2 linked regions of the Duganella dendranthematis genome follow. The protein of the gene in region 1 interacts with the protein of each later gene in a pairwise test. Links are inferred from orthologs where the notes say so. Each region holds a gene or a part of one and is shown in the gene's direction. Other genes may lie near its edges.

What was found.
Region 2: the proteins of HH213_RS13655 (region 1) and HH213_RS06875 interact in binary tests that used the Escherichia coli proteins (3 or more experiments, as listed by UniProt). The link is inferred for Duganella dendranthematis from one-to-one orthologs.

What each region holds. Positions count from the first base shown.
Region 1 is NZ_CP051684.1:2,984,215-2,991,673, reverse strand. The notes cover bases 4,395-7,184. They hold HH213_RS13655 (PTS sugar transporter subunit IIA), read left to right. Parts: upstream 4,395-5,443; coding sequence 5,444-5,926; downstream 5,927-7,184. Other genes in these bases: rapZ (RNase adapter RapZ), read left to right, coding at 7,142-7,184; hprK (HPr(Ser) kinase/phosphatase), read left to right, coding at 5,982-6,917; queF (NADPH-dependent 7-cyano-7-deazaguanine reductase QueF), read left to right, coding at 4,395-5,127. In the rest of the region: HH213_RS13680 (DUF3683 domain-containing protein), read right to left, coding at 1-996; HH213_RS13675 (YqaA family protein), read right to left, coding at 1,231-1,722; ilvA (threonine ammonia-lyase, biosynthetic), read left to right, coding at 1,891-3,426; HH213_RS13665 (zinc ribbon domain-containing protein), read left to right, coding at 3,584-4,234; more of queF, read left to right, coding at 4,294-4,394; more of rapZ, read left to right, coding at 7,185-7,459. UniProt on the Escherichia coli protein: Seems to have a role in regulating nitrogen assimilation.
Region 2 is NZ_CP051684.1:1,474,577-1,482,816, reverse strand. What follows is about bases 2,056-5,626. They hold HH213_RS06875 (DUF4118 domain-containing protein), read left to right. Parts: upstream 2,056-2,438; coding sequence 2,439-5,426; downstream 5,427-5,626. Other genes in these bases: kdpE (two-component system response regulator KdpE), read left to right, coding at 5,419-5,626; kdpC (potassium-transporting ATPase subunit KdpC), read left to right, coding at 2,056-2,411. Also shown: potassium-transporting ATPase subunit KdpB, read left to right, coding at 1-1,694; more of kdpC, read left to right, coding at 1,800-2,055; more of kdpE, read left to right, coding at 5,627-6,114; HH213_RS06865 (GNAT family N-acetyltransferase), read right to left, coding at 6,118-7,032; HH213_RS06860 (vWA domain-containing protein), read right to left, coding at 7,138-8,240. UniProt on the Escherichia coli protein: Member of the two-component regulatory system KdpD/KdpE involved in the regulation of the kdp operon. KdpD may function as a membrane-associated protein kinase that phosphorylates KdpE in response to environmental signals.

The sequences.
Region 1 (7,459 bases):
GCGCCACGAGGCCAGGTTGTCGAGCGCCGTGCCCCACAGCACGGCCTTCTTGCCGCCCGCGTTCATGGCGATGTTGCCGCCAATGGTGGACGCGTGCGCCGAGGTCGGATCGACCGCGAACACAAAACCGGCCTTCTCGGCCGCTTCGGAGACTTTATTGGTGATGACGCCGGCGCCGGTGTAGATGGTGGCGTACTCTTTGTCCAGGCCCGGCAGCACTTTCATTTCCACCGCGCCGATGTTGAGCAGCTTCTCGGTGTTGATGACGGCCGACATCGGCGTCAGCGGAATCGCGCCGCCGGTGTAGCCGGTGCCGCCGCCGCGCGGGATGATGGTCAGCCCCAGTTCGATACAGCCTTTGACCAGGCCGGCCATTTCTTCTTCGGTGTCCGGCGTCAGCACCACGAACGGATACTCGACACGCCAGTCGGTCGCATCGGTCACGTGGCTGATGCGCTTCATGCCGTCGAAGCAGATGTTGTGCTTGACGGTGTAGCGGCCCAGCACCTTGTAGGTGCGCTTGCGCAGATCGTAGACTTGCTTGAATTCTTCGCCGAAATCGGCTACCGCTTTGCCGGCGGCGCGCAGCAGCTTGGCGACGTTGGCGCTGCGCATGCGCGCGGCTTCGTCGGTCTGGGCTTCGCTGTCGTCGATGGTCAAGCGGCGCTTGTCCACCTCGGCCAGACGGTGGTGCAGCGCATCGATCAGTTCCTGGCGGCGCTTCGGGTTATCCAGCATATCGTCTTGCAGATATGGATTGCGGCGCACCGCCCAGATATCGCCCAGCACCTCGTACAGCATGCGCGCCGAGCGGCCGGTCTGGCGCGCACCGCGCAGCGTATCCAGCAGCGACCACGATTCCTCGCCCAGCAGCCGGATGACGATCTCGCGATCGGAAAACGACGTGTAGTTATAAGGAATTTCCCGGAGGCGGCTAGCCTCTGGACCGTGGGGCGTCTCCGCCAGCAAAGCTTGGATTTGTGCAGGGGCGTTCATTATGCGATTTGGCTCGATGTGACTCGTAAACAGCAACCGGGAGGATCATTCTAGCCTATTGCGGCGCACCACGCGGGAACAGCCTTAGGCGGCCGAGGGACTCTGGGCAGCGTCAAAACCCGGCAAATATTCGAAAAATCCACGCTATGGCGGCAATAAAATGCCTCGACTGCGAATCAAACTGAATCAAATTTATGCATAAGCTTATGCCGCAAGAGGATAACTTGCACCAAATTAGCCCAGCATTTGTCCGATCCGGTGCCACACGCCGTCCGGCACGTACAACAGCAGCGTGGTCATGGTGAGGTAGCGCAGCAGCTTGCCGATCGCCATGTACGCCACGCTGGGCCAGAACGGCAGCCGCAGCCAGCCGGCCAAGGTGCACAGCGGATCGCCGATGCCGGGCAGCCAGGCCAGCAGCATGGTCTTGGCGCCGTAGCGCTCCAGCCAGTGAAACCAGCGGCTTTTACGTTCTTTTGCAAAGCTCTGCTTGGCCTGCCAGCCAATGTAGTAATCGATGGCGCCGCCCAGCGTGTTGCCGACGGTGGCGACCGCGATCACACTCCAGAACAGTTCCGGATTGGCCTTGATGACGGCAAACACTGCCGGCTCCGAGCCCAGCGGCACCAGCGTCGCCGAGACCAGGCTGATGATGAACACCGACGTCAGCCCCACTTCCGGCGCGGCCAGCACGTGCAGCAACCAGGCAATTGCAGATTCGATCATCGGTTTGTTGGGGATACGGGAAAGGTGCCATTATAATGATCCGCACACCGCACGATTGAACAGTCCGGTCCCAGCCCACCCCGCCAGGACCCGCGCCCCTGCTTCACCCGGTCACCCGCCGGATAGTTAGCATTGCAGCCTCCCTCCGAATCACTTTGCTTGCAGACCATGACGACCGACTATCTGAAGAAAATCCTGACCGCCCGCGTCTACGACGTGGCTGATGAAACCCCGCTGGAACTCGCGCCGACCCTGTCGCAGCGTTTCGAGAACCGAATTTACTTCAAGCGCGAGGACATGCAGAGCGTGTTCAGCTTCAAGATTCGCGGCGCCTACAACAAGATGGCCCACTTGAGCGACGCGCAACGCAAGCGCGGCGTAATTTGCGCCTCGGCCGGCAACCACGCCCAGGGCGTGGCGCTGTCGGCCGCCAAGCTCGGCTGCCGCGCGCTGATCGTGATGCCGACCACCACGCCGCAAGTCAAAATCGACGCCGTCAAGACGCGCGGCGGCGGCGACGTCGAGGTGGTGCTGCACGGCGAGTCCTACACCGATGCCTACAACCACGCGCTGACGCTGGAAAAGGAACAGGCGCTGACCTTCGTCCATCCGTTCGATGATCCCGATGTGATCGCCGGCCAGGGCACCATCGGCATGGAAATCCTGCGCCAGCATTCCGGCCCGATCCACGCCATCTTCGTCGCCATCGGCGGCGGCGGACTGATCTCCGGCGTGGCCGCCTACGTCAAGGCGATCCGGCCCGATATCAAGATCATCGGCGTGCAAACCCTCGATTCCGACGCCATGGCGCGCAGCATCAAGGCCGGCGAACGGGTGACGCTGACCGATGTCGGCCTGTTCTCGGACGGCACCGCAGTGCGCCTGGTGGGCGAGGAAACTTTCCGCCTGACCCAGCTCTACGTCGACGACATCATCATCGTCGACACCGACGCCATCAGCGCCGCCATCAAGGACGTGTTCACCGACACCCGCAGCATTCTGGAGCCGGCCGGCGCGCTGGCCATCGCCGGCGCCAAGGCCTATGTCGAGCGCGCCGCGCTGACCAAGGACCCAATCAAGAATGAAACCCTGATCACCATCGCCTGCGGCGCCAACATGAATTTCGACCGGCTGCGCTTCGTTGCCGAGCGCGCCGAACTGGGCGAAGCGCGCGAGGCGCTGTTTGCCGTCACGCTGCCGGAGCAGCGCGGCAGCTTCAAGCGCCTGTGCCAGCTGGTCGGCGCGCGCAACGTCACCGAATTCACCTACCGCATCAGCGACAAGGATGATGCGCATGTGTTCTGCGGCGTGCAAATCGCCGACCGCAACGAATCCGGTGCGCTGGCCCGCCGCTTCGAGGAGCACGGCTTCAAGGCGCTGGACCTGACCCACGACGAGCTGGCCAAGACCCACTTGCGCCACTTGGTCGGCGGCAAGAGTTCGCTGGCCGACAACGAGTTGCTGTACCGCTTCGAGTTTCCGGAACGTCCGGGCGCGCTGATGCGCTTCCTCGACTCGATGGCGCCGAACTGGAATATCTCGCTGTGCCATTACCGCAGCCAAGGCGGCGACGTCGGCCGCATCGTCATCGGCCTGCAGGTGCCGCCGGACGAGATGAGCGATTTCGCCCAGTTCCTGGCGACGCTGGGCTACCGTTATTGGGATGAAAGCGCCAATCCGGTCTACAAGCTGTTCCTCGGCTGACCCCGCAACCTTCAGTGGCGAAATGCGCTTTGCCGCTGAGGGGTCTGACCCCGGACGGGGTCAGACCCCGCCTGGCGTTGGGGTATGCGCACGGTTGAAAACAGCTCCCCCGCAAACTTAATATAATTGCATTTTATTATGCTATGGTGGGGGAGCCATGTCGACCGAAATGCAGTTTTCCAGCAACTACGCTGATCTCAGCAATTCCTCCGGCGTCGACGCCGGCTTCCAGTTCGAGTTTTACTGCCAGCGCTGCAACGACCGCTGGCGCACCCGTTTCGATCCCTACCGCAGCGGCCAGGCCTCCGGCTGGATGCAGAAAGGCGCAGGCCTGTTCGGCGGCCTGCTGGGCAGCGCCAGCAGCGTGCTCAACGGCGTGGCAGAAGCCGGCTGGCACAGCGCCCGCGACGACGCCTTCACCAAGGCCGTGGCCGACGGCAAGGCCCACTTCAACCGCTGCGGCGATTGCCACCGCTACGTGTGCAGCCCGTGCTTCGACACCGCCAACGGCCTGTGCTTCAATTGCGCACCCAACGTCAACGTCGCCATTACCCAGGCCCGCGCCCAGGGCGAAGTCGAGGCCGCGCGCGAAGCCGCCAACGTCGAAGGCCGCACGCGCGGCGCCCAGCGCCCGGTCACGCAGGCGATGCAGCTGGTGTGCACGCAGTGCCATACCGAAACCCATGGCGCCAAGTTTTGCCCCGAGTGCGGCCACAAGACCGCGCAGCAGGTGGCGTGCAGCCATTGCTCGACCATGCTCGAACCCGGCACCAAGTTTTGCACCGAATGCGGCCAGCGGCAGACCTAGCAGCACGCGTAACAACAGCGCGTTACAATGCGGCTTACTCCATCTTGATTCCACGCACCATGACCAATTCCGCCGACCAGTCCCCGCTGGGGAAAACTTCCGCCTACCGCACCGACTACGCGCCGGAGCTGCTGTTCCCGATTCCGCGCCAGGGCAAGCGCGACGAGCTGGGCTTGTCGGGCACCATGCCGTTCTTCGGCGTCGATATCTGGAACGCCTACGAAATCTCGTGGCTGAACCAGCGCGGCAAGCCGCAGGTGGCGATTGCCCGCATCACCTTCCCGTCCGATTCGCCCAACATCATCGAATCGAAATCGTTCAAGCTGTACCTGAACTCGTTCAACCAGACCAAACTGGATAACGTGGCTGCACTGAAAATCCTGCTGCAGCAAGACTTGTCCGATGCGGCCGGCGCCAGCGTGCACGTCACGCTGACCCAGCCGGAAGAATTCGGCATGATCGGCATGGGCGAACTGGACGGCCTGCTGCTGGACCGGCTCGACATCGATGTCGACAATTACAGCCCGTCGCCGGAGTTGCTGAAGGCCGCGCTGGACGAAGAACCGGTGGAAGAAAAACTCGTCTCGCACCTGCTGAAATCGAACTGCCTGGTGACCGGCCAGCCGGACTGGGCCAGCGTACAGATCCACTACAGCGGCCCACAGATCGAACAGGAAAGCCTGCTGAAATACCTGATCGGCTTCCGCGAGCACAACGAATTCCACGAGCAGTGCGTCGAGCGCATCTTTGTCGACATCCTGCGCCAGTGCCAGCCGCAGCAACTGGCCGTGTACGCGCGCTACACCCGTCGCGGCGGGCTGGACATCAATCCCTGGCGCAGCAACTTCAGCACCGCGCAGAAGCCGCCCAACCTGCGCGGCGCCCGCCAGTAATCAGCCAGGCAGCGTGAAATCAGGCGTATGATGTGATCTATAACGCCTGTTGCCACGCTGTTTAATTTGCTCTGGCGCGAAAACGACAAAAAACGGCAAAACGCCTCCGCCTCTGGCGAAAAACCGGCATTTTTCCGGATTTGTAAGCAGAAATAGCGATTCATTACTTTGGTGCATTTTTACCAGTGGATGGCAGGCGCCGTGACGGGCGCAAACGCAACGTCGCGGCAATCGATTTCATGTTACATGGCGCCGAAACCAGCCTATAATTCCGCTCGCATGCCACCCTTGTGCGGTGCAACATTACATTCGTACTATGAATAACCTGAGCAAAATACTCTCTCTGGAGAACGTGCTGCTGGATTTGGAAGTCTCCAGTAAAAAGCGCGCTTTCGAGCAAGCTGGCCTGATCTTTGAAAACAACTGCGGCATCGCCCGCTCTACCGTCTCGGACAATCTGTTCGCGCGGGAGCGGCTCGGCTCGACGGGCCTGGGCCATGGCGTCGCCGTGCCGCATGGCCGCATCAAGGGCATGAAGAGCCTGAAGACGCCGCTGGCCGCCTTCGTGCGCCTGGCCGAGCCGATTCCGTTCGAGTCGCCGGACGGCAAGCCAGTCAACCTGCTGTTCTTCCTGCTGATTCCGGACCATGTGACCCAGCAGCATCTGGAGATCCTGTCCGAGATCGCCGAGATGTTCTCGGACGACGCCTTCCGCGTGGCGCTGAGCACGGACAACGATCCGAAATCGGTCCATTCGCGCATCATCAACTGGCTGCCCAGCCTGCAAGCCGCTGGCTGACGTCGGACAATAGGTTAAACTAAGGACAGTTCAACCTATTCGATAAAGACGCCCCATGCTGCAAACTCCGCTGACGATACAAAGGCTTTACGACGACAATCGCGAGAGTTTGCAGCTCGGCTGGTTCGCCGGTTTTCCTGGCGGCGAGCGCCTGATCTCCGGCGACGTCGCCTCGGCCGCCGACCAGGTTGGCCACTTGAACACCATCCACCCGGGACGCATCCAGGTCTTCGGGCATCAGGAAATCAACTATTACCAGCGGCTGAAGTCGCTGACGCGCGCGCACGTCATCGGCGAGCTGATCGCTGGCGGCCCGCCGGCGCTGATCATCGCCCAAGGGCTGGAAACGCCGCCCGATATTCTTGCCATCTGCGACGAGAAAAACATCCCGCTGTTCTCGACGCCACTGCCGGCGGCGCAGGTGATCGACTTCCTGCGCGTGTACCTGTCCAAGAAGCTGGCGCAGCGCATCATCATGCATGGCGTGTTCATGGACGTGCTGGGCGTGGGCGTGCTGATCACCGGCGACTCCGGCCTCGGCAAGAGCGAGTTGGGCCTGGAGCTGATTTCGCGTTCGCACGGGCTGGTGGCCGATGATGCGGTCGAGTTCTCGCGCATCGCACCAAACATGATCGAAGGCCGCTGCCCAGCGCTGCTGCAGAATCTGCTGGAAGTGCGCGGGCTGGGCCTGCTGGACATCAAGGCCATCTTCGGCGAGACGGCGGTGCGCCGCAAGATGCGGCTGAAGCTGATCGTGCACCTGGTGCGCCGTGGCGCGGCCGACGAGGAAGTCGAACGCCTGCCTTTCCAGTTCCCGACCGAAGACGTGCTGGGCTTGCCGATACGCAAGGTGGTGATCCCGGTGGCTGCCGGCCGAAACATCGCGGTGCTGCTGGAGGCCGCCGTGCGCAACACCATCCTACAACTACGCGGTATCGATACGCTGCAAGAATTCATGGAACGCCAGAGACAGGCGATGAGTGGCGACTAAGGAGATGCGCCTTGCAAGGCGCATCCGTTTCGCAGGCGCGGGGCGATGCCCCACGAAGTCCCTGCTGCACCGCCAGAGACAGGCGATGAGTGGCGACTAAGGAGATGCGCCTTGCAAAGCGCATCCGTTTCGCAGGCGCGGGGCGATGCCCCACGAAGTCCCTGCTGCACCGCCAGAGACAGGCAATGAGCGGCGACTAGCCTGCGATGGTATCATCGGGGACTATGCGCATCGTCCTCATTACTGGTATCTCCGGTTCCGGCAAATCCGTGGCCCTCAACGTCCTGGAAGACACAGGACACTATTGCGTCGACAACCTGCCGCCCGCCCTGCTGTCCCAGCTGGTCAAGACCCTGACCGAAGAGGGCTTGCAGGCGCTGGCCGTGGCGGTAGACGCGCGCAGTGCCGAGTCACTGGCCTCGCTGCCGGGTGATGTACAGCGCCTGCGCGAGGACGGCCACGACGTCAAGGTCATGTTCCTGACCGCCAACACCCACTCGCTGGTGGCGCGCTTTTCCGAAACGCGCCGTAGCCATCCGCTG
Region 2 (8,240 bases), 1.5 Mb from region 1 along the record:
ACCTGCGCAAGGGCCACTACATCCTGGTCGAGGCCGGCGACGTGATCCCGATCGACGGCGAGGTGATCGAAGGCGTGGCCTCGGTCGATGAAAGCGCCATCACCGGCGAATCGGCGCCGGTGATCCGCGAATCAGGCGGCGACTTCTCGTCCGTCACGGGCGGCACCCGGGTGCTGTCAGACTGGCTGGTGGTCAAGGTCACCGCCAATCCGGGCGAGACCTTCCTCGACCGCATGATCTCGATGGTGGAAGGCGCCAAGCGCCAGAAGACGCCGAACGAAATCGCGCTGACCATCCTGCTGGTGGCCTTGACCATCGTGTTCCTGATCGTCACCGTGACCTTGCTGCCGTTCTCGCTGTTCTCGGTGGCCGCCGCCGGCAGTGGCGCGCCGGTGTCGATCACGGTGCTGATCGCGCTGCTGGTATGCCTGATCCCGACCACCATCGGCGGCCTGCTGAGCGCCATCGGCGTGGCCGGCATGAGCCGCATGATGCAAGCCAATGTGATCGCCACCTCGGGCCGCGCGGTGGAAGCGGCCGGCGACGTCGATGTGCTGCTGCTCGACAAAACCGGCACCATCACGCTGGGTAACCGCCAGGCCTCGGCCTTCATGCCGGCGCCGGGCGTGACCGAACAACAGCTGGCCGACGTCGCCCAGCTGGCGTCGCTGGCCGACGAAACGCCGGAAGGGCGCAGCATCGTGGTGCTGGCCAAGCAGAAGTTCAACATCCGCGAACGCGAAATGGCGACCCTGAACGCGACCTTCGTGCCGTTCACCGCGCAGACCCGCATGTCCGGCATCGACATCGGCCCGCGCGCGATCCGCAAGGGCGCGGCCGATACCGTGCGCCAGTACGTCGAAGCGCTGGGCCAGAAGTATCCGGGCGAAGTGGCGCGCAGCGTTGACGACATCTCGCGCCGCGGCAGCACGCCGCTGGTGGTGGTCGACGGCGAGCGCGTGATGGGCGTGGTCGAACTGAAGGACATCGTCAAGGGCGGCATCAAGGAGCGCTTTGCCGAACTGCGCCGCATGGGCATCAAGACTGTGATGATCACCGGCGACAACAAGTTGACCGCCGCCGCGATCGCCGCCGAAGCGGGCGTTGACGACTTCCTGGCCGAAGCCACGCCCGAAGACAAGCTCAAGCTGATCCGCAGCTACCAGGCCGAAGGCCGGCTGGTGGCCATGACCGGCGACGGCACCAACGACGCCCCGGCGCTGGCCCAGGCCGACGTCGCGGTGGCGATGAACTCCGGCACCCAGGCGGCCAAGGAAGCCGGCAACATGGTCGATCTCGATTCGAACCCGACCAAGCTGCTGGAAATCGTCGAAATCGGCAAGCAGATGCTGATGACGCGCGGCTCGCTGACCACGTTCTCGATCTCCAACGACATCGCCAAATACTTCGCCATCATCCCGGCGGCGTTCGTCGGCACCTACCCGCAGCTGAAGGCGCTCGACATCATGCACCTGGCCAGCCCGGCCTCGGCCATCATGTCGGCGGTGATTTTTAATGCGCTGATCATCATGGTCTTGATCCCGCTGGCGCTGAAGGGCGTGCCATACCGGGCCATCGGCGCCGTGGCGCTGCTGCGCCGCAACCTGCTGCTGTACGGCGTCGGCGGCATCATCCTGCCGTTCATCGGCATCAAGGTCATCGACCTGGTGCTGACCGCCCTCAACCTCGTCTAACCCGTCAAGTCGCCCACTGGGCGACGTGGCTTCCCGCGCAGGCGGGACCCGTATTCAGCATGGATTCCCGCCTGCGCGGGAATGACGCTACATAGGAGTTTTACCATGACATCGCCACTTCGTCCCGCCCTCACCATCTTCGTCGCGCTGACCCTGGTCTGCGGCGTCATCTATCCGCTGGCCGTGACCGGCATCGGCCAGGCCGCGTTTGCCGACCAGGCCAACGGCAGCCTGGTGACCGTCAACGGCAAAACCGTCGGCTCGTCGCTGATCGGCCAGGCCTTCACCTCGCCGCAATACTTCTGGAGCCGGCCGTCGGCCACCGCGCCGATGCCGAACAACGCGGCCGGCTCGGGCGGCGCCAACCAGGGGCCGACCAACCCGGCCCTGATCGACGCCGTCAAAGGCCGCATCGACGCGCTGCACGCGGCCGACGCCGCCGTTGGCATCAGCAACACGGCCGCGATCCCGGTCGACCTGGTGACCGCCTCGGCCAGCGGTCTCGATCCCGAGATCAGCCTGGCCGCCGCCCGCTACCAGGCCGGCCGCATCGCCGCCGCGCGCCGCATCAGCAGCGAGCAGGTGCTGGCGCTGATCGCCCGCGAACAGCAGCGCCAGTGGTTCGGCTTCTTCGGCGAAGCGCGCGTCAACGTGCTGGCGCTGAACCTTGCGCTGGACCAGGCGGCGGCCACCAGCCACGTCCCGGCGCGCGGCTAAGCCAAGAGGTACAATCCGCGCATGGCCATGTTCCCCACCGACTCCATACGACCCGATCCCGATGCGCTGCTGGCGCAGGTGCAGGCGCAGGAGCGCCGCGCCGCGCGCGGCAGGCTGCGCATCTACTTCGGCGCCTCGGCCGGCGTCGGCAAGACCTACGCCATGCTGGCGGCCGCCCGCAAACTGCAGGCCGACGGCCAGCCGGTGCTGGTCGGCGTGGTGGAAACCCACGGCCGCGCCGACACTGCCGCCATGCTGGCCGGGCTGCCGCTGCTGCCGCCGCGCCAGGTGGCCTACCGCGGCAAGCAGCTCGCCGAATTCGACCTCGACGGCGCCCTGGCCGCGCAGCCGCCGCTGATCCTGATGGACGAACTGGCGCACAGCAACGCGCCCGGCTCACGCCATCCAAAGCGCTGGCAAGACATCGAAGAACTGCTGGACGCTGGCATCGACGTGCTCACCACCGTCAACGTCCAGCACCTGGAAAGCCTGAACGACGTGGTCGGCGGCATCACCGGCGTGCGGGTCGGCGAAACCGTGCCGGACACCGTGTTCGACCAGGCCGACGAAGTGGTGCTGGTCGATGTGCCGGCCGACGAACTGCTGGCGCGCCTGCAAAGCGGCAAGGTCTACCAGGCCGCCCAGGCCGAGCGCGCCTCCAAGAACTTCTTCCGCAAGGGCAACCTGATCGCGCTGCGCGAACTGGCCTTGCGGCGCACCGCCGACCGCATCGAAGACGACGTGCGCGCCTACCGCGTGGAAAAATCGATCGCCGACATCTGGAAGACCGGCGCCGCGCTGCTAGCCTGCGTCGGCCCCGGTCCGGGCGGCGAACACACGGTGCGCAGCACGGCGCGGCTGGCCGGCCAGCTGGGCACCGGCTGGCACGCCGTGTACGTCGAAACGCCGGCCCTGCAACGGCTGCCGGCGGCGCAGCGCGAACAGATCCTGAAGACGCTGAAGCTGGCCGAAGACCTGGGCGCGACCACCGCCGTGCTGTCCGGCGCCGATCTGGCGGCGGCCGCGCTCGACTACGCGCGCAGTCACAACCTGTCCAAGCTGGTGCTGGGAAGGATGCAGCGAAGCTGGCCGTGGCCGTGGCGCACGGCGCCGCTGAAGCGGCTGGCGCAACTGGCGCCCGACCTCGACCTGATCGAAATCGGCGTCCCGCGCAACCAGCCGGCGCCGGCGCGCAGCAGCCATGCCGACGCCGACCCGTACGATGCGCCGGGCGGCTGGGGCGGTGACGCCGGCGGCGGCTGGGGCGGCAACGTCGGCAGCGCCAGCGGCGGCAACGCAGCTAGCGCCGACAGCGCCAACGGCGGAACGGCCGGCGCCGCCATGAACGGCGGCGCGGCAGCCAGTGATGGCGCTGTCGGGGCAGCGGGCGGGATGACTGGCAACGCGGCCGGACAGGGCGACGACGCTGCCGCCGGCGCGCTCCAGCGCCGGCGCGTCATCGGCTATGGCGTGGCGGCGGCGGCCAGCGTCGCCACCGCGCTGATCACCACACCGCTGCTGGCCTGGCTGGACCTGGCCAACATCGCCATGCTGTTCCTGCTTGTGGTGGTGCTGGTGGCAGTGCGCTTCGGGCGCGGACCGTCGGTGCTGGCGACTTGCGTCAGCGTAGCCTGCTTCGACTTCTTCTTCGTGCCGCCGCGCTTCACGCTGGCCGTGACCGACTTTCAATACCTGATCACCTTCATCGTCATGCTGGCGGTGGGCCTGATCACCGGCCACCTGACTGCCGACCTGCGCTTCCAGGCGCGCGTCGCGGCGCAGCGCGAACGGCGGGCGCGGGCGCTGTACGAATTCGCCCGCGAACTGTCCGGCGCCCTGCAAACCGAACAAATCTACGACACCACCCGGCGCGTGATCCAGCAAGCATTCCGCGCGCGCGCCACGCTGCTGTTGCCGGACGACGCCGGCCGGCTGCAACTACCGCCGCCGGAGCACGCCAACCCGGCGGCCCTGCCGGACGCCGGCGCCGGCAGCAGTCACCGCCATGGCCACAGCGGCGCCCACCTGTCGGTGCTCGACACCGGCATCGCCCAATGGGCCTATGACCGCGCCGAACCGGCCGGCCTCGGCACCGACACCTTGCCGGCCAGCCGCATCTTCTACCTGCCGCTGGTGGCGCCGATGCGTACCCGCGGCGTGCTGGCGATCGAACCGCAGCAGCGACGCTGGATGCTGATTCCCGAGCAGCGGCAACAGCTGGACACCTTCGCCGCGCTGGCCGCCATCGCGCTGGAGCGGGTGCACTACATCGAAGTGGCCCAGGGCGCGCTGGTCAGCATGGAAACCGAGCGGCTGCGCAACTCGCTGCTGGCGGCGCTGTCGCACGACCTGCGCACGCCCTTGACCTCACTGGTCGGCCTGTCGGAAGCGCTGACCGGCTCACGCCCGGCGCTGAGCGACGCCCAGCAGGACACCGCGCGCGCGCTGCACGACGAAGCGCTGCGCATGAGCACCATGGTGGCCAACCTGCTGGACATGGCACGCATCCAGAGCGGCGAAGTGCACTTCAACCTGCAATGGCAACCGCTGGAAGAAGTGGTCGGCAGCGCGCTGCGCGCCGCCGGCAGCGCCCTTAAAGGGCACCAGGTCAGCACCAGGCTGGCGCCCGCGCTGCCGCTGCTGCGCTATGACGCCGTGCTGATCGAACGGGTGCTGGTCAACCTGCTGGAAAACGCCGCCAAATACACGCCGCCCGGCGCCCATATCGAAATCGCCGCCGCGCTGCACGGCGCCTGGCTCGACGTCACCGTGCACGACGACGGCCCCGGCCTGCCGGCCGGCCGCGAAGAAGCGCTGTTTGAAAAATTCACCCGTGGCGAACGCGAATCGGCCAAGCCGGGCGTCGGCCTCGGGCTGGCGATCTGCCGCGCCATCGTCGAAGCGCACGGCGGCCGCATTAGCGCCGGCCGTGGCGCGCTGGGCGGCGCCGCCTTTACCTTTACCCTGCCACTCGGCACACCACCGGCCATGCCGGACGAGGAAGTCCATGACTGACACCGCACCGACCGCCTTGCTGGTCGAAGACGAACCGCAAATCCGCCGCTTCGTGCGCGCCGCGCTGGAAGAGGAGGGCTGGCAGGTTTTCGAAGCGGGCGGCCTGCAACGCGGCCTGATCGACGCCGGCACCCGCAAACCGGACCTGATCGTGCTCGATCTCGGCCTGCCGGATGGCGACGGCATCGACTTCGTCACCGACCTGCGCAAATGGTCGAGCGTGCCGGTGATCGTGCTGTCGGCGCGCGTCAACGAAGCCGACAAGATCCGCGCGCTGGACGCCGGCGCCGACGACTACCTGAGCAAACCGTTCGGCGTCGGCGAACTGCTGGCGCGGGTGCGCGCCACCCTGCGGCGGCAGCGCCAGCCGGCCGCCGATCAGAGCGGGCTGGTGCAGTTTGGCGACGTCGCGGTGGATTTGCAGAACCGGCGCGTGACGCGCGGCGGCGCCCACGTGCACCTGACGCCGACCGAATACCGGCTGCTGGCGGTGCTGGTGGCCAACGCCGGCCGCGTGATGACCAACCCGCAACTGCTGCGCGCCGTGTGGGGGCCGTCGCAGTCGGAGAACGGCCATTATTTGCGGATCTACATGGGCCACCTGCGCCACAAGCTGGAAGCCGACCCCACCCAGCCGCGCTACCTGCTGACGGAAACGGCGGTCGGCTACCGCCTGCAGCTGCCGTAGGCGCTAGTCGCGCACCATGATGTCATAGCCCTTGTCGCTGGTGAGCTGCTGAAAGTTACGCCGCACCAGCATCTGCATCATCTGCGAGTCGGACTTGGTGGCGATCACCAGGCGCCGCTGCTGGTAGCGCAGGCAGAAGAAATTCACCATCGCCGACCCCAGGCCGGTGTTGCGGAAGGGCGGCGCCACCGCCAGCGCATGCAGTTCGCGCTCCGGTCCCTTGTTGCCGTCCACGCCCAGCACCATCATATAGGCGGCCACTTGGCCATTGCGTTCGGACACCCAGAACTCGATCGGCACCACGGTCTGGCCGCCATTCCAGACGTCGCGCAACGCGGCGCCATCGATGATGCCCTGGCTGAAGGTGGTGGTCAGCGCGGCCTGGCGTACCGCGTCCATCACATTCTGGTCGAAGGCGCCGTCTTCGCCGCCGGCATTGGTCAGCGCGATGATGGCCGGCACATCGGCCAGCACCGCGCGGCGGATGGTGGCCTCCAGCCGGCGCTGACGCCGTTCGCGGCGCGCCTGGTGCTGGAAATGGCGGGCGTGGCGCGCGGTGCGCTCGAACAGCTGGCGGCCCTGCCAGGCCAGCAGCGCCGCCAGCCCGTAGCCGGCCGCGCTTTGCAGCAGATCGTAGACCAGCATCAGGGCGCCGTCGTGATGGCGGTTCAGGTAGAAATCGGCGACGCGGGCGGCGCTGGCGGCCAGCACGGCCAGCACAGTGGCGGCGCGCCCCAGCCGCCACGCCACCAGCACCACCGACAGCGTATAAAACAGCCCGAAGGAGATGGTCGGGCCGCTGCCCAGATCGAGCAGGAAAAACCCGGCCAGCAGCAAGGTGGCCGCCGCAGCGATGCTGCGCGGGCTGGCGGCGCGCAGGCGCGCGCTCAGACGACGAAAAGAAAGCAGTATGGACATAGCCCGTCAGGCTAAGAGCTGCACGCTTGTGCTACAACTTAAGATTTGTAGCAATTTGTTTCACGGATTTCAATATATTTAACATAGTTTCTTTTTGTTAAATACTTATTTGCTGAGCGTGCGCATTGCCTGCTCCAGGCCGTTCATGGTCAGCGGGAACATGCGGTTGTTCATCAGCTGGCGGATGATGTCGATCGACTGGCGGTACTGCCAGATGGTGTCCGGTTCCGGATTGAGCCAGACGAATTTCGGGAACGCTGCCGTGAAGCGCGCCAGCCAGGCGCTGCCGGCTTCCTCGTTGTTGTACTCGACCGAGCCGCCCGGCTGCAGGATCTCGTACGGACTCATGGTGGCGTCGCCGACGAAGATCAGCTTGGTGTCGGGCGGGTATTTGCGCAGGATGTCCCAGGTCGGGAAGCGCTCCGAATGGCGGCGCCGGTTGTTCTTCCACACATAGTCGTAGACGCAGTTGTGGAAGTAGAAGAACTCCATGTTCTTGAACTCCGACTTGGCGGCCGAAAACAGTTCCTCGGTGCGCTCGATATGGTCGTCCATGGTGCCGCCGACGTCGAACAGCATCAGCACCTTGATATTGTTCTTGCGCTCCGGCTGCATCTTGATATCGAGGTAGCCGGCGTTGCTGGCGGTGGCGCGGATGGTGGCGTCCAGCGCCAGTTCCTCGGCCGCGCCCTGGCGCGCAAACTTGCGCAGCCGGCGCAGCGCCACCTTGATGTTGCGGGTGCCGATCTCGCGCTCGCCGTCGTAATCCTGGTAGCTGCGCGCCTCCCACACCTTGACTGCGGTGCGGTTGCCGCCCTTGCCGCCGATGCGCACGCCCTCGGGATTGGTGCCGCCATGGCCGAACGGCGAAGTGCCGCCGGTGCCGATCCACTTGTTGCCCCCCTCGTGGCGCGCCTTCTGCTCGTCCAGCAGCTCCTTCAGGCGGTCCATCAGTTTGTCGTAGCCGAATTTCTCCAGCGCGGCGATCTGCTCCGGTGTCAGCTCGCGCTTCATGCGCTGTACCAGCCAGTCCAGCGGCACATTGCCCTGCTGGTCGAAGGTCGCGCTGATGCCCTTGAAATACAGGCCAAAGGCGCGGTCGAACTTGTCGAAGTGGGCCTCGTCCTTGACCAGCGTCAGGCGCGCCAGGTAGTAGAAATCGTCCAGCGAGTTGCTGATCACGCGCTGTTGCATGGCTTCCAGCAGCG